2 regions of the Nonomuraea salmonea genome follow, and region 2 is predicted to be linked to the other one. Evidence: riboswitches for the same ligand, from Rfam matches in the RefSeq annotation. Region 2 holds a riboswitch; the other holds the start of a gene.
What was found. Region 2 has a riboswitch for cyclic di-AMP ahead of ACFFR3_RS28930 (hypothetical protein). Riboswitches for the same ligand answer to the same signal wherever they lie in the genome.
Positions count from the first base shown of each region.

Region 1: linked by a shared signal. The riboswitch ahead of ACFFR3_RS27990 (C40 family peptidase) and the one ahead of ACFFR3_RS28930 (hypothetical protein) in region 2 are both predicted to bind cyclic di-AMP.

Region 1 is NZ_JBHMCF010000034.1:49,609-57,025, forward strand. It holds gene ACFFR3_RS27970 (PadR family transcriptional regulator) at 1-389, shown strand, start outside; gene ACFFR3_RS27975 (MFS transporter) at 396-1,757, opposite strand; gene ACFFR3_RS27980 (hypothetical protein) at 1,821-2,675, opposite strand; gene serA (phosphoglycerate dehydrogenase) at 2,917-4,506, shown strand; gene ACFFR3_RS27990 (C40 family peptidase) at 4,999-5,628, opposite strand; cyclic di-AMP (ydaO/yuaA leader) riboswitch at 5,680-5,821, opposite strand; gene ACFFR3_RS27995 (3-isopropylmalate dehydrogenase) at 5,921-6,967, shown strand; gene ACFFR3_RS28000 (branched-chain amino acid aminotransferase) at 7,212-7,417, shown strand, end outside.
Region 2 is NZ_JBHMCF010000034.1:239,195-246,611, reverse strand. It holds gene ACFFR3_RS28955 (DUF885 domain-containing protein) at 1-847, opposite strand, end outside; gene ACFFR3_RS28950 (DUF4032 domain-containing protein) at 870-2,078, shown strand; gene ACFFR3_RS28945 (NAD(P)-dependent oxidoreductase) at 2,098-2,703, opposite strand; gene ACFFR3_RS28940 (winged helix-turn-helix transcriptional regulator) at 2,758-3,114, shown strand; gene ACFFR3_RS28935 (alpha/beta fold hydrolase) at 3,148-3,993, opposite strand; gene ACFFR3_RS28930 (hypothetical protein) at 4,035-4,640, opposite strand; cyclic di-AMP (ydaO/yuaA leader) riboswitch at 4,829-4,969, opposite strand; gene ACFFR3_RS28925 (DUF5302 domain-containing protein) at 5,137-5,337, opposite strand; gene ACFFR3_RS28920 (MDR family MFS transporter) at 5,386-6,855, opposite strand; gene ACFFR3_RS28915 (PadR family transcriptional regulator) at 6,912-7,412, shown strand; gene ACFFR3_RS28910 (hypothetical protein) at 7,405-7,417, opposite strand, start outside.

The DNA of each region.
Region 1 (7,417 bases), 190 kb from region 2:
TCTACACGACGCTGGCCCGGCTGGAGCGCGACGGGCTGGTCGCCCCCGGCGGCTCCGACGAGCAGGGCCGCGCGATCTACACGATCACCGAGCCGGGCCGGCGCGAGCTGGAGCACTGGTACGGCACCCCGGTCGCCCCGACCGACCGCCCCAGGGACGAGCTGACCATCAAGATCGCCATGGCGGTGGCAGGCGGCGTGGACGTCGCCGCCGTCCTCCAGACCCAGCGGGAGGCCACCATGCGCGCCCTGCAGGAGCACACGAGGGCCAAGCACAGGGCGGGCGAGGGCCTCGCGCAGCGCCTGGTCCTCGACTCGCTGATCTTCAAGGCCGAGGCGGAGCTGCGCTGGCTCGACCACTGCGAGGCCATGGCGAAGGGGAGGACCTGACGGCGGTCACTCGGCGCCGGCAGGGGCCGGCGCGGCGGGCGCCTTGAGCCGGTACTTCATGACCATCAGCACCGAGGAGAAGATGATCAGCGCGGGGATCACGGTCTGCCCGATGAGGACGGCGGTCACCGCGCTCTCCGGCTGCTCGACCGGCCGGCTCGGCTCCGACTCGATGAACCCGCCGATCGACAGCACCACGCCGAAGATCAGCGCGCCGAACGCGCTCACCCCGCTCTCGATGGCCGTCCACAACCCGGTCAGCACACCGGCCCGCCGCTTGCCGGTCTCCGCCGCGTCGGCCGCGATGACGTCCGCCAGCATCGAGAACTGCAGGAGCTGCACACCGGCGTAGCCGACGCCGACCAGCAGGATCCACAGGTGCGCCCACACCGAGCCGAACAGCGGCGTGGCGATCGCGGCCGTGGTGCCACCGCCGAACATCACCGTGGCCAGCACCATCGCGCCGCGCTTGTCGAGGCGCCTGGCCAGCCGCACCCACAGCGGCATGGTCAGCAGGATCGGCCCGACGAGGGCGGCGAAGAGCGTCTGGGTGGCCCCCGCCGAGCCGAGCGTGTACGTCGCGAAGTAGGGCGCGGCGGCCAGCATCATGCTGACGGCCAGCATCTGCGTGCAGGCCAGCACGGTCAGCCAGATGAACGCCGGGTTTCCCTTGATCGCCGCGAACTGCTCGCGCCACCCGCCGCGGTCCGGCTCCGGCGCTCCCGTCATGGGGGCGCGGGCGGTGCCGAGGAACGAGGCGAGCATGGCGACGAGCAGGATGACGGCGATCGTCAGGCCCATCGTCCGGTAGCTGCTCAGCGTGCCGTGCGCGCCGTCGCCGGTGGCGATGGCCGGCGCCAGCACGCCGCTGATCGCGGTGGCCGCGCCGATGAAGACCATCCGCCACTGCAGCAGCGCCGTGCGCTCGTGGTAGTCGTGCGTCATCTCACTGGGCATCGCCTTGTACGGCACCTCGAACAGCGCGTACGCGGTCGCCGTGGCCATGAAGCAGGCGCCGACGTACAGCGCGGCGGGCACCCCGGTCAGCGGCGGCCCGGCGAACACCAGGAAGAAGGCGACCGGCAGCGTGCACGCCCCGGCGAGCAGCCAGGGCCGGCGCGGCCCCCAGCGCGAGACCGTCCGGTCAGACCAGCGCCCGACCAGCGGGTTGATGATCAGGTCCCAGATCTTGGGCGCGGTCACCACCACACCGGCCAGCCACGCGGGCACGGCGAGGAAGTTCGTCATGTAGAACAGCAGCAGCAGGCCGGGCACCGCGTTGACGGTCGAGGTGCAGAACGACCCGATCCCATAGCCGAACCGCACGCCTTTCGGGACGGTGGCCGTGCCCACCCCCGGTGTGATCATTACCTCATTGAAACCGAGTGAGGGCTCGTTGGGGAGGGCCCACTTTCGCGGGCCCTCCGCCGGTCAGTCGTTCACGCTGGCGCAGACCACGTGCGCGCCGATCTCGATCATCCGGCGCTCGCTGCGCGCGTCGGCGACCCTGGCCATCAGGATCGGCGCCCCTGAGGCGGCGAACTGCGGCAGCCGGGCGCGTACGAGGCGGTGCAGGTCGCGTACGACGTCCTCGGCCGCGGACATGTGCACCTTGACGTGCAGCATGATCCCGGGGGCACCGGACGCCGTGCGCGCCTCGCTGATCCAGACGTGGTGCACGAGCGGGAAGTCCATCAGCAGGTACGCGATGGCCTGCCGCAGCGCGGGCAGGATCGGATGCGTGCACCGCCGGTAGCCGGGGTCCACCTGCTGCATCGGCCCCGACAGGTGCGGCCGCGGCGCGGGCACCCACGGCAGCGCGGGGGCCTCGGGCGACGGGGGAGCCACCTGCGCGAGCGCGGCGCCGCGTGACACGGTGGCCATCGCGCCCGTGGCGTAGGCGGCGGGCGCCGCCCCCGACAGCACGGGTGTGGGCCCCGTGCGCGTCGTGGTGAGGAAGCGTTGGAGATCGTCGATGGGCACGGCCGCGGCGGCCGGGCCTGCCGCGTCGATCACGATCTCGCGTACTCCGGTGACGCGCTGGATGTCCAGGATGGTGTCGGCGTCGCAGGCCGACAGCGAATGGCTTCCGCGGTGCCGGGCGTAGGTGGCGGCGCTGGTGTAGCCCAGCAGCACCCGGTCACCTACTTGAGTGGTCCCGAGGACCACGGAACGATCTGGTCGCACTGCCACCAGGACTCCACCGTCGGCAAGAGCGCCCAGCAGGCGGTGCGGAGTGCCATGCTGGGCGAGCACGTCGGCAAGCGCAGGATTCCCGATGCTCATATGACGAACCATAGGTAGTCGGCCACGGCTTATCAGGCTAATGGCGAATAAATCTCCCGATCAAGACAAAGATGGGAGCGGCGTGGATGACTTTCCACTCTGCTGGGTACAGGGCCTCCCGTCTCACATCGTGAGTCCCTCGTGAACGCGTTCACAAGCGCCCGATAGACTCTGTGGGACCGCCGGGGGGATCCGTGGACGTGTCCCTCCCAAGCCCGCCCTGCCTTAAGGATCCACACCAGTGAACAAGCCCGTCGTTCTGGTCGCAGAGGAGCTGTCCGAGGCCGGTCTCGCCGTACTCGGCGCTGATTTCGAGGTCCGCCACACCGACGGCGCCGACCGTTCCCAGCTGCTGCCCGCCCTCGCCGACGTTGACGCGCTCATCGTCCGCTCCGCCACGCAGGTCGACGCCGAGGCCATCGCCGCCGCGCCCAAGCTGCGGGTGGTCGCCCGCGCGGGGGTCGGCCTCGACAACGTCGACGTCGAGGCGGCCACCAAGGCCGGCGTCATGGTCGTCAACGCTCCGACCTCCAACATCACCAGCGCCGCCGAGCAGACCATCGCGCTCATCCTGGCCAGCGCGCGCAACACGGCCCAGGCCCACGCCGCGCTGAAGAACGGTGAGTGGAAGCGCTCGAAGTACACCGGTGTCGAGCTCGACGAGAAGGTCGTCGGCATCCTCGGCCTCGGCAAGATCGGCCAGCTCGTGGCCCAGCGGCTGGCGCCGTTCGGGGTCGAGCTGATCGCCTACGACCCCTACCTGCCGCCGGCCCGCGCCGCGCAGATGGGCGTCCGGCTGGTCAGCCTCGACGAGGTGCTCAAGCAGGCCGACTTCATCACCGTCCACCTGCCCAAGTCCAAGGAGACGGTCGGGCTCATCGGCGACCGCGAGCTGCACCAGGTCAAGCCCAACGTGCGGATCGTCAACGTCGCGCGCGGCGGCATCGTCGACGAGGGCGCCCTCTACGCGGCGATCAAGGAGGGCCGGGTCGCGGGAGCCGGCCTGGACGTCTTCGCCAAGGAGCCGTGCACCGACAGCCCGCTGTTCGAGCTCGACCAGGTCGTCGTCACGCCCCACCTCGGCGCCTCCACCCACGAGGCCCAGGAGAAGGCCGGCACCCAGGTCGCGCGCAGCGTGAAGCTGGCCCTCGCGGGCGAGTTCGTGCCCGACGCGGTCAACGTCCAGGGCGGCGCCGTGGCCGAGGACGTCAAGCCGGGCCTGCCGCTGGCCGAGAAGCTGGGCCGGGTCTTCACCGCGCTGGCCGGCGAGGTGGCCACCAAGCTCGACGTCGAGGTGCGCGGCGAGATCGCCGCCCAGGACGTGCGGGTGATCGAGCTGGCCGCGCTCAAGGGCGTCTTCGCCGACGTGGTCGAGGAGCAGGTCACCTACGTCAACGCGCCGCTGCTGGCCAAGGACCGCGGCATCGCGGTCGAGCTGGTCACCAGCTCCGAGAGCCCCGACTGGCGCAACCTGGTGACCGTGCGCGGCGTGCTGGCCGACGGCCGCACGGTCTCGGTGTCGGGCACGCTGTCCGGGCCGCGCCAGATCACCAAGATCGTCGAGGTCAACGGCTTCGAGATGGAGATCGAGCCGACGGCCCACCTGTGCTTCTACACCTACACCGACCGCCCCGGCGTCGTCGGCGTGGTCGGCCGGCTGCTCGGCGAGCACGGCATCAACATCGCCTCGATGCAGGTGGCCCGTGACGTCAAGGGCGGCAAGGCGCTCATCGCGCTGACCGTCGACTCGGCGATCCCGGCCGAGGTGGTCGAGCAGATCGGCGCCGAGATCGGCGCCGAGAGCGGCCGCTCGGTCGACCTGGAGGACTGACCCTCTGACCTGCGCAGGGCCGTCACCCGTTTCGGGTGGCGGCCCTTTTGCGTCTCAGGATGCGAGATAGTAGGACATCCAAGCACTGTCCTCGGGTACTGTAGCCGGTGATGCGCCAGGTTCTCGTACTCATTACCTGCCGCGGCGGGGCCTGTTAGGGCAGGTCGACGACCCGCCGCGGTGCGCGGCGTATGCGTCGGCCGTCAAGTCCCTTCGTCCGGTCCGTGACCCGGACCACGAGATTCAGGCCCGGTCGGGCTCGCGACCGGAGTCCGGCTTCCCCCCTTTCTCAGGAACACGTCCGCGAAGCGAGATGAGCCACATGTACGAGATGTATGCCTACAACCGTGCCGAGGACCAAGAGGACGAGGCGGCCGAGGCCGTCCAGATGGCCCTCGACCGGCGTGACAACGGCGGAGCCCCCCAAAGCAGGTGAGCCCAGAACGGCCCCGCGCTCGTTCGCACGGGGCCGCTCGTCCGGGTGGTGCAAGGTCAGAGGGTCGCGGTCAGCATCGACGGGGCGGGGTCATCGCGCCGTTTCTGCAGCTCGCGCCACTGACGGACGCCCTCGCGGTCGGGCCTGACCGCTCCGACGAACGCCTGCCGGCGCCAGTCGGAGAGCTTCTCCTCCTTCACCACGTCGCCCGAGTGCGGCGCGTGCACCATGTAGCCGGGCTTGGAGATCATGCCCACGTGACCGAGTCCGCTGAAGAAGACCAGGTCACCGGGCTTGAGATGGTTCCAGCTGATTTTCCGGGAGAACGCGTTGTACTGCTCGGCGGCGGTGCGCGGCAGGTGGATCCCCGCCTTCTGGTACGCCCTGAGCATGAGCCCGGAGCAGTCGTACCCGCTGCGGCTCGTGCCGCCCCACACGTACGGGATGCCGCGCTGGTGCATCGCGAACCTGAGGGCGGTCTTCCAGGCCGGCTTGGGCGCGCGCTGCTGCTGGATGCGCTTGACCTCGGGGCCGGTCAGAGTGATCGAGCCGGCCGCGTTCGTACCGGAGCCGGATTTCGTGCCGGGGCCGGATTTCGTGTCGGGGTCGGAGTTCGTGTCGGGGGAGTGACGGCTTTCACCGGGGCCGGCGGGCGTCGGCGCGGCGGAGGCCGGAGGGGGGCACACGATGAGCCCGGCGGCGACACCCGCCAGGGCGATGGCAATGCGAGACAGGGGTCTGTCCTTCCATGCGGCCGGCCGGGTTAGCTGACGGGCTCGGGCCTGGAAGACAGCCCTACGGCGAAGCCGATTCGCCCCTGGGGGAGAGGTGGGTCCCCGGCTCCACGCACCTGCTGCGTGGATTAGGCCTGACGGACTCTAACGAATCGGTCAAAAGGTCGCAATACATGCAAAATCGGACGTCCGGAAAATGAGATGATGTGTTCGTCAGTCGAGACGAGCCGGTAAGGTACCGCCCATGGAGTCGCGTAACATCCGCCTGGCTGTCATCCCCGGTGACGGCATCGGCACCGAGGTCGTCGCAGAAGGGCTCAAGGTCCTGGATGCCGTGGGCACCAAGATCGAGCCCACCCACTACGACCTGGGCGCCGCGCGCTATCACCGCACCGGCGAGACGTTGCCCGACTCGGTGCTCCACGAGCTGCGCGGCTACGACGCCATCCTGCTCGGCGCCGTCGGAGACCCCAGCGTGCCGCCCGGCGTCCTGGAGCGCGACCTGCTGCTGCGGCTGCGGTTCGAGTTCGACCACTACGTCAACCTGCGCCCGGTCAAGCTGTTCCCCGGCGTGCGCACCCCGCTGGCCGACACCCCGCCCGAGAAGATCGACATGATCGTCGTCCGCGAGGGCACCGAGGGCCTCTACGCCGGCACCGGCGGCGCCATGCGGCGCGGCACCCCGCACGAGATCGCCACGCAGGAGTCGCTCAACACCGCACACGGCGTCGAGCGCGTGGTCCGCTACGCCTTCGAGAAAGCTCAGTCGCGCCCGCGCAAGAAGCTCACGCTCGTCCACAAGACGAACGTCCTCACCTTCGCGGGCGACCTGTGGCAGCGCACCGTCAACCGGGTCGCCGCCGACTACCCCGAGATCGCCGTCGACTACTCCCACATCGACGCGGCCTCGATGTTCTTCGTCACCCAGCCCGAGCGCTTCGACGTGGTGGTCACCGACAACCTCTTCGGCGACATCATCACCGACCTCGGCGCCGCCATCGCGGGCGGCATCGGCCTGGCCGCCAGCGGCAACATCAACCCCGACGGCGCCGCGCCCAGCATGTTCGAGCCGGTCCACGGCAGCGCGCCCGACATCGCGGGCCAGGGCAAGGCCGACCCGACCGCGACCATCCTCTCCGTCGCCATGCTTCTCGACCACCTCGGCCTGAGCGCCGAGGCGGCCAGGGTGGAGCAGGCCGTCGCCGACGACATCGCGGCGCGCGTCGCGGGCTCCGCCCCGCGCGGCACGCAGCAGATCGGCGACGACATCACCGCGCGAGTATCCGGCTAGGACCGCCTAGCCCGATCACGAGCGCCCGGCGGCCCTGAGGGGACTGCCGGGCGCTTTTTCGTGTCCCTGTACGGAGAAATGGGGGCTATATCCCCCATTGACCCCTTGCCATCCCATATAGCGAGACAATAGGAAGTACGGACTGCCTCCCGGCGCGGCCGCCTCTCGCGGCCGTCGCAGAAACCGCAGACAGCGGGCAGCTTCCGGTAGGTTTCGGTAGATCGCAGAGAGAAGGACCGACGTCATGACCATCGCTCAGAAGCTCAGCTTCGACGTGCAGCTCTCCGACCATGCTCGCACCGCGGCCGAGCGGGAGCAGGTACTGGCGAACCCGGGGTGGGGGCAGGTCTTCACCGACCACATGGTCTCGATCGACTTCACCGAGGGTAAGGGCTGGCACGACGCGCGCCTCGAGGCGTACGGGCCGCTCGTCCTCGACCCGGCCACCGC
Region 2 (7,417 bases):
CGCGCCTGGTCTCGGCCTCGTACTCGGCGCGCATCTCGTCGAGCGTGGCCGGGTGGTCGTCCATGAGGAACTCCATGGCGGCCCGCCAGTCGCGGCTCCCGTTGACCTGGACCGCGACCTCCTGCATGCGGGCGTCCAGCTCGGCCCAGGCGGCCCTGCCCTTCTCGTGCAGTTCGGCGGCGCCGTAGCCGAGCATCTCGCGCTCGCGCAGCAGCGTGGTGTAGAGCCGCTCCCCCATGCGCCAGGTGCCGCCGCACTCGAAGGTCTCGAGAAAGGTGACCAGCTCGTCGAAGGCGCGCGCGGCCGGCTCGGCGGCCTCGGCCAGGCGGGCGCGCAGGTCGGGGTCCTCGACCATGGACGGGATCGTGCGGGTGAGGAAGTTCCGGCCGGTACGCGCCTGCCCGAGCCCCCGCTTGACCAGCAGCGGGGCGGCCAGGTCGGGGTCGAGGTTGGCGCGGCAGGCGGCGAGCACGCCGGGCACCTCGGCCAGCCGGGACAGCGCGGCGCTCACCAGCTCGGGCTCGGGCTTGAGCCGGTGCTGGAAGGGGGCGTACATGGAGGTGAAGATCGTGCCGAGGTAGACGCTCGGGTCGCGGCGCCACTCGGGCCAGGCGGCCTCCGCGATGGCGCCTCTGAGCTGTGACAGGACGAGGTCCCTGTCGATCGCGTCGTCCAGGGTGGAGGCTTCTCGGGCCGAGAGGCGTTCGAGCCAGCGGACCTGCTCGCGCTCGCGGTTGTGCCAGGCGTCAGCGGTCCAGTCGCCGAGTGTGTGATCGTAGCCGTCGGCTCCCAGCGTGGCGGCGACGATCGGATGGTCGGAGAAGTACCACTTGAGAAACTCGTCCACCGGTGCACCATATCCTGAGCAAATGCCCCTCCAGATCACTGGCGCGCTAGGTGACCCTGACCTGATCCGCCTCCCCTGGGAAGTCCCGCTGCAGGACTGGCCGCAGCACCATCTGGTCGATCTGCCGCGCGGCATCTCGCGGCACGTGGTCCGCTTCGCCCGGCTCTCCGGCAAGGTGTACGCGATCAAGGAGATCAGCGAGCGGTACGCCAAGCGGGAGTACCAGCTGCTGTGGGACCTGGCCAGGCTGGACGCGCCCGCCGTCGAACCCGTCGCGTACGTCACCGGCCGCGAGGACGGCCTCGACGCCGCGCTCATCACCCGCCACCTGCAGTTCTCGCTGCCCTACCGCGCGGTCATGTCGGGCACCCTGCGCCCCGACACGCTCACCCGCCTGCTCGACGCGCTGGCCGTGCTGCTGGTGCGGCTGCATCTCAACGGCTTCTACTGGGGTGACTGCTCGCTGTCGAACACGCTGTTCAGGCGGGACGCGGGCGCGTTCGCGGCGTACCTGGTGGACGCCGAGACCGGCGAGATGCACCCGATGATCAGCGAGGGCCAGCGGCTCGGCGACATCGACACCGCGCACACCAACATCTTCGGCGAGATGCTCGACCTGGAGGCCGGCGGGCTGCTGCACCCGTCGATCGACCCCATGGAGACCGCCGAGGACATCGTGGCCCGCTACCACCGCCTCTGGAACGAGATCAACGAGAGCGAGATCATCGAGGAGGTCGACTGGCACCGCGTGGAGCAGCGCATCAGGCGGCTCAACCTGCTGGGCTTCGACGTCGCCGAGATGATGGTGCGGCGCAAGGTCGGCACAGGCCGGCTCATCGTGCGTCCCAAGGTCGTGGACGCCGGGCACCACCAGCGGCGGCTGCTCAGGCTGACCGGCCTCGACGTCGAGGAGAACCAGGCCAGGCGGCTGCTCAACGACCTCGACGGCTTCCGGGTGGCCAAGGGCCTGCGCCACGAGGACGAGGCCATCGTGGCGCACCGGTGGCTGGCCGAGGTGTTCCAGCCGACGGTCGAGGCGATCCCGGCCGAGCTGCGCGGCAAGCTGGAGCCCGCGCAGCTCTTCCACGAGATCCTGGACCACCGGTGGTACCTGTCGGAGCAGGCCGGCGCCGATGTCGGGCTGGCCAAGGCGGTGGATTCGTACGTGGACAACATCCTCGTGCACAAGCCCGACGAGCGGGCGCTGCTACCGAAGGACGCTGATCAGTGAGCCCGATCAGTAAGCCCGATCAGTAGGCCACGCAGATGCGCTTGCGCACGTTGGCGTTCTTCTCCAGCTCGTCGGCGATCGCGACCGCGTAGTCCTCTGCGCTGATGAAGCTGCGGCCCTGCTCGTCGCTGAGCAGGGTGTCGCCGCCCACCCTGAACACGCCGGTGCGCTCCCCCGGCGCGATCTCCGCCGCCGGGGAGACGAACGTCCAGTCGAGGTCGTCGACCTCGCGGTAGAAGCGCAGCAGGGCCCGCCCGGCCAGCGCCTCCTTCTTGTAGAGCTCGGGGAACTCGGGCGTGTCCACGAGGTCCTGGCCGGGGGCCACCTGGAGGCTGCCGGCGCCGCCGACCACGATCAGCCGGCGCACCCCTGCCGCGCGCAGGCCGTCGGTGAGCGCCGTGTTGGCCTCGATGAACGGCGGCTCGGGCTCGGTGCCGTCGCGCGGCGGGGCGACGGCGGAGACGACGGCGTCGTGGCCGGGGGCCAGGGTGGCGGTGTCGCGGACGTCGCCCTTGACGGGGCCGCCGCTGCGGCTGACGCCGGTCACCTCGTGGCCGCGGTCACGGAGCTCGGCGGCGATGCGCTGCCCGACCATGCCGGTCGCGCCAAAGACAAGGATCTTCATACGGCCAAGAGTATCCATCGGGTACTGGTTACTTCATCGTGCTATAAGTACCTCATGGATACTGGCGACGTCTTCGATCCCGACTGCCCGACCCGGGTGGTCCTCGACCGGATCGGCGACAAGTGGTCGGCCCTCGTGCTGCTCTGCCTCATCGGGGGGCCGATGCGGTTCACCCAGCTCAGGGCGCGGATCGGCGGGGTCACACCCAAGGTGCTGACCCAGACGTTGCGGGCGATGGAGCAGGACGGGCTGCTGACGCGCGAGGCGTTCGCGGAGGTGCCGCCGCGGGTCGAGTACACGCTGACCGGCCTCGGGCGCTCGCTGCACGGGCCGATCTCGGTGGTGGCCGAGTGGGCGGAGGACAACGTCCACGAGATCATGCGCTGCCGCGAGAAGCACGCGCGGCTCTGATCGGCCCCAGCGGGCCGACCAGAGCCGGAGGGTTCAGGACGCGGTCAACTTGGTGATCTCGGCGACGATGTCGGGCCACAGCGCCTTCGGCAGGTCATGCCCCATCCCCGGATACGTCACCAGCCGCGCCCCCGGCACCGCCTCCGCCGTCGCCCGGCCGCCGGCCGCCGGGATCAGCGGGTCGGCCTCGCCGTGGATCACCAGCGTGGAGGCGCGGACGCCGGCCAGCGCCTGCGTACGGTCGCCCGACGCCCTGATCGCCGCGAACTGCCGGGCCGTGCCCGCCGGATCGAAGCAGCGGTCGTAGGCCAGGCCGGCCCGTTCCCTGATGGCCTCCTCGTCCAGCTCGTAGCCCGGTGAGCCGATCGTCGACCAGGTCACCACCGACTGGTCGAGCACGCCGGCGCGGTCGGCCGGCGGCGGCGTCATGAGCGCGGTCATCGCCTCGGGGGTGGGCGGGGCGACGTCGGGTCCCGGCGTGGACATGATGGAGGTCAGGGTCAGCACCCGCTCGGGGTGCTCGATGGCCAATGTCTGGGCGATCATGCCGCCCATCGAGGCGCCCACGACGTGCGCGGACGGCCAGCCGATGGCGTCCATGAACGCGGCGGTGTCGGCGGCCATGTCCGTCAGCGAATACGGCGCGGGCGCCCCCGGCTGGGGGACGCCCGCGTCGTGGATGTGCGTGGACAGTCCCGCGTCGCGGTTGTCGAACCGTACGACGTGGTGTCCCTGCTCCGCGAGGAGCCGGCAGAACCCTTCGTCCCACTGGATGAGCTGGGCGCCGAGCCCCATGATCAGGAGGAGCGGCCGCCCTGTGGGTGCGCCGAAGCTGTCATAGGCGATCTCAATGCCGTTTGCGGCTACACGGGTCGTCACGCAGGCCAGAATGTCATTCTGGTACGCGTGGCGTAAAGCCGTCAGCGGGCGGCCGGTACGGCGATGCCACCGGCCTGGGAGTCCTGCTCCTGGTCGGCGGGCGGGGGCGCCGGGTTCCTGTCACGCCTGGACCAGGCGCCGGTCGAGAACGGGACCGGGTGGTTCTTCTTGCCCACGCCGTCGCCCCACTTGGTGATGACGTACTCGACCTCGATGTGGCCCTGGCCGCCGACGCCGTCCACACCGAGCGTGCTGGAGTTGAAACTGCCGCCGGTCAGCTCGGCGAACGTCTTGGCGTCGAGGTCGAGCATGATGCCGCGGTTGGAGGGCTCGCCCGGCCCGCGGTCACCGACGAAGAAGGGCGCCTTCTTGCCCTTGTAGACCACGTAACCCTCGGTCATCAGCGGCCAGCTCGGGCTGGCCGCCAGACCCTTCTGCATGGGCTTGCCGCTGGCCGGCAGCCCGGTGTCACCGGCCCGGCCGGAGGCGTCGTCCCAGAAGTACGAGGCCGTGGTCGAGCCCTTGAGCAGGATCTTCCTGTCTTTGTCGGGGGTGTCGGCGTGCGCGGCCGTACTGGCGCAGGTCAGCATGCCGACGCAGCAGGCGGTCAGCGTGGCGAGGGAACGCAGGCTGAAACGAGCAGACATGAAGCAGCAAACCCTTCACGAGGGGACGGGGGAGTTGCGCTCGGGCGCGAGGGGATGGGGGCGCGGCGGGGCGGGGGACCCCGCGGCGCTACGCGGAGCGCAAATGACGAGCCTGGGGAAGGGGGCCGCTCAGCGGGCGGCCGTCAAAGAGCGGTCTGGGGGTACGACGCGCTGGAACATGTAATACGTGATCCTCTCCATCACGCCTACCGGGTTAGCTGACGGGTTCGGGCGGTGGAGTTGCCCTACCGGCCGCGCGGGCCGGATTCACCCCGAATGCGGGTGGTTCCCCGGTTCCCGAAGGGTTCGGGATTCGGCGCCAGCCGGTCGTCCGTCTTGGGTAAGGACTAGGTCACCGGCTGGTAATGGCGAACACTCTAACGACGGGATCGGACACCCGCAAACGTTTCACCACGAATCGGACAAAGATCTACCTTCAGCGGGAATGCATACAAAAAGGGGGCACGGCATGCCGTGCCCCCTGAGGATTCAGTCCTCAGCCGCCGCTCTTGCGCCTGAACGATCTCTTATTGGCAGCCGGACCGTGCGCCCCGTGAATCTTCGATGGGTCGACGCCCCTGCCACCCGCGCCCGAGCCCGCCTGCTGGCTGCGCTTGCGCTCCAGCGCTTCGCGGAACTTGCGCTTCATCTCGTCCTCGGGAGTTTCGCTGACTTCCGGCTCCGGTGTATCCGCCATGAGGACCTCCATGGTGTTGGGGACACTCAAAGCTTCGCACGCCCCCGCTCATGACGCGAAACCGGCCTCCACCGTGTCTTCAGGCCGCCGCGGCGGCCGGTCCGCCGGCTCTGCCGGGTCCGCGAGCCGCCTGTCGGGCAGCGCCACCAGCGCGACCAGGGCGATCACCGCGCCCGCCACCCCGAGCGACGGCACGACCAGCGCGGCTGCGGAGGCGTGCGCGGCTGCGGCACCCGCCCCGGGTACGCTCGCGGCGAACTCCGCCGTGTAGAGCGTGCCGCCGACGGCCAGCGCCACCGAGCCGCCGATCTGCCGGAAGAAGGCCAGGTTCGCCGAGGCGACGCCGAGGTGGCGCGGCTCCACCGACTGCTGCGCGGCCACCGTCAGCCCGGACAGCATCGGCCCCATGCCGAGCCCCAGCGGCAGCATCCACAGCGCGACCGCGAGGCCGGGGCTGTCCACCGCCAGGTTGAGGCAGAGCAGCGCGCCCGCGACCAGCAGGAACGGCGAGACGAGCAGCCACGGCTTGTACCGCCCGGTCCGCGACATCAGCGCGCCCATGAGCACGCTGCCGGCGACCATGCCCAGCGTCAGCGGGTAGATCCGCAGCCCCGACTCGGTGGCGGCCACGCCCAGCGCCTCCTGGAAGTAGCGGGGCAGGAAGACGACACCCGCGTACATGCAGAAGGCCGTGACGAACGAGGTGAGGTTGACCAGCGTGTACGACCGGTTGGCGAACAGCTCCATCGGCATGATCGGGCTGGCCGCGCGCCGCTCGACCGCCACGAAGACGGCCAGCAGCACCAGCGCCAGCAGGATCGGCCCCGCCACGGCCACGTCGGTCCAGGTGTGACCGTCGAGCCCCTTCTCGGTCAGGCCGAGCAGCAGGGACGTGACGGCCACGGTGAAGACCGCGATGCCGGCGTAGTCGGGCCTGCCGCCGCCGGTGCCGGGCCGGCGCGGCAGCCGCAGCACGATGATCGCGATCAGCACGAGGCCGATCGGCACGTTCACGTAGAACGCCCAGCGCCAGCTCGCGTGGTCGGTGAACAGCCCGCCCAGGAACGGCCCCGCCAGGAACGACAGCCCCATCACGCCCCCGAGCGCCCCCTGCACGCGGGCCCCGCCCGAGCGGGGCGGGAACATCTCCATGACCAGCGCGATCGACAGCGGCAGCAGCGCGCCCGCGCCGAGCCCCTGGAGGGCACGGAAGGCGATGAGCTGCGTCATGTCCTGCGCCGCCCCGGACAGCGCCGAGCCGATGAGGAACACCGCCATGCCGATCAGCAGCAGCGGCTTCCTGCCGTGCTGGTCGGACAGCCGCCCGTAGAGCGGCACGGTGACCGTGGAGGTCAGCAGGTAGGCGGTCACCGCCCACGTGTAGAGCGGGCCGCCGCCCAGCTCCGCCACGATGCGCGGCAGCGCGGTGCCCACGATCGTCTGGTCGAGCATCGCCAGGGACATGCCGCCGAGCACGGCGAGCAGGACGACGACGTCACCCTTTTTGTCAGCTCTCACAGGTGAAGAGTGATATGTAACTTCTGACATGTCAAGTCTTCGATATGCTGGCCACCATGTCCCTACGGATCGCGCTGCTCGGGCTGCTCTCGGCCGTGGGCCCGGCCAGCGGCTACGACCTGGCCAAGACGTTCGACCAATCGCTCAACCACGTCTGGCAGGCCGGGCACACGCAGATCTATCCCGAGCTGGTGAAGATGACCGCCGACGGGCTCGTGGAGGTCGAGTCGGAGGGCGCGAGGGGCCGCAAGATCTACCGCATCACGCCCGATGGCCGCCGCGAGCTGGGCGGGTGGATGGAGGAGCACGACGCCGCGATGACCGTGCGCAGCGAGGTCGCGCTCCAGGCGTTCCTGCTGCACCTGGTGGACCGCGACCAGGCCGTCGCCGTGCTCGAGCGCATCAGGGCCCGCTACGTGGCGCGGCTGGAGAAGCTGGAGTCGTTGCGGCCCGGCGAGTTCGGCCACCACGCCCACACCCTCGGCCTCGCCATGGCCCGCACCGGCCTCCAGTGGGCCGACGACACCCTCGCCGACCTCAGGCGTCCCGTCACCTGATCCAG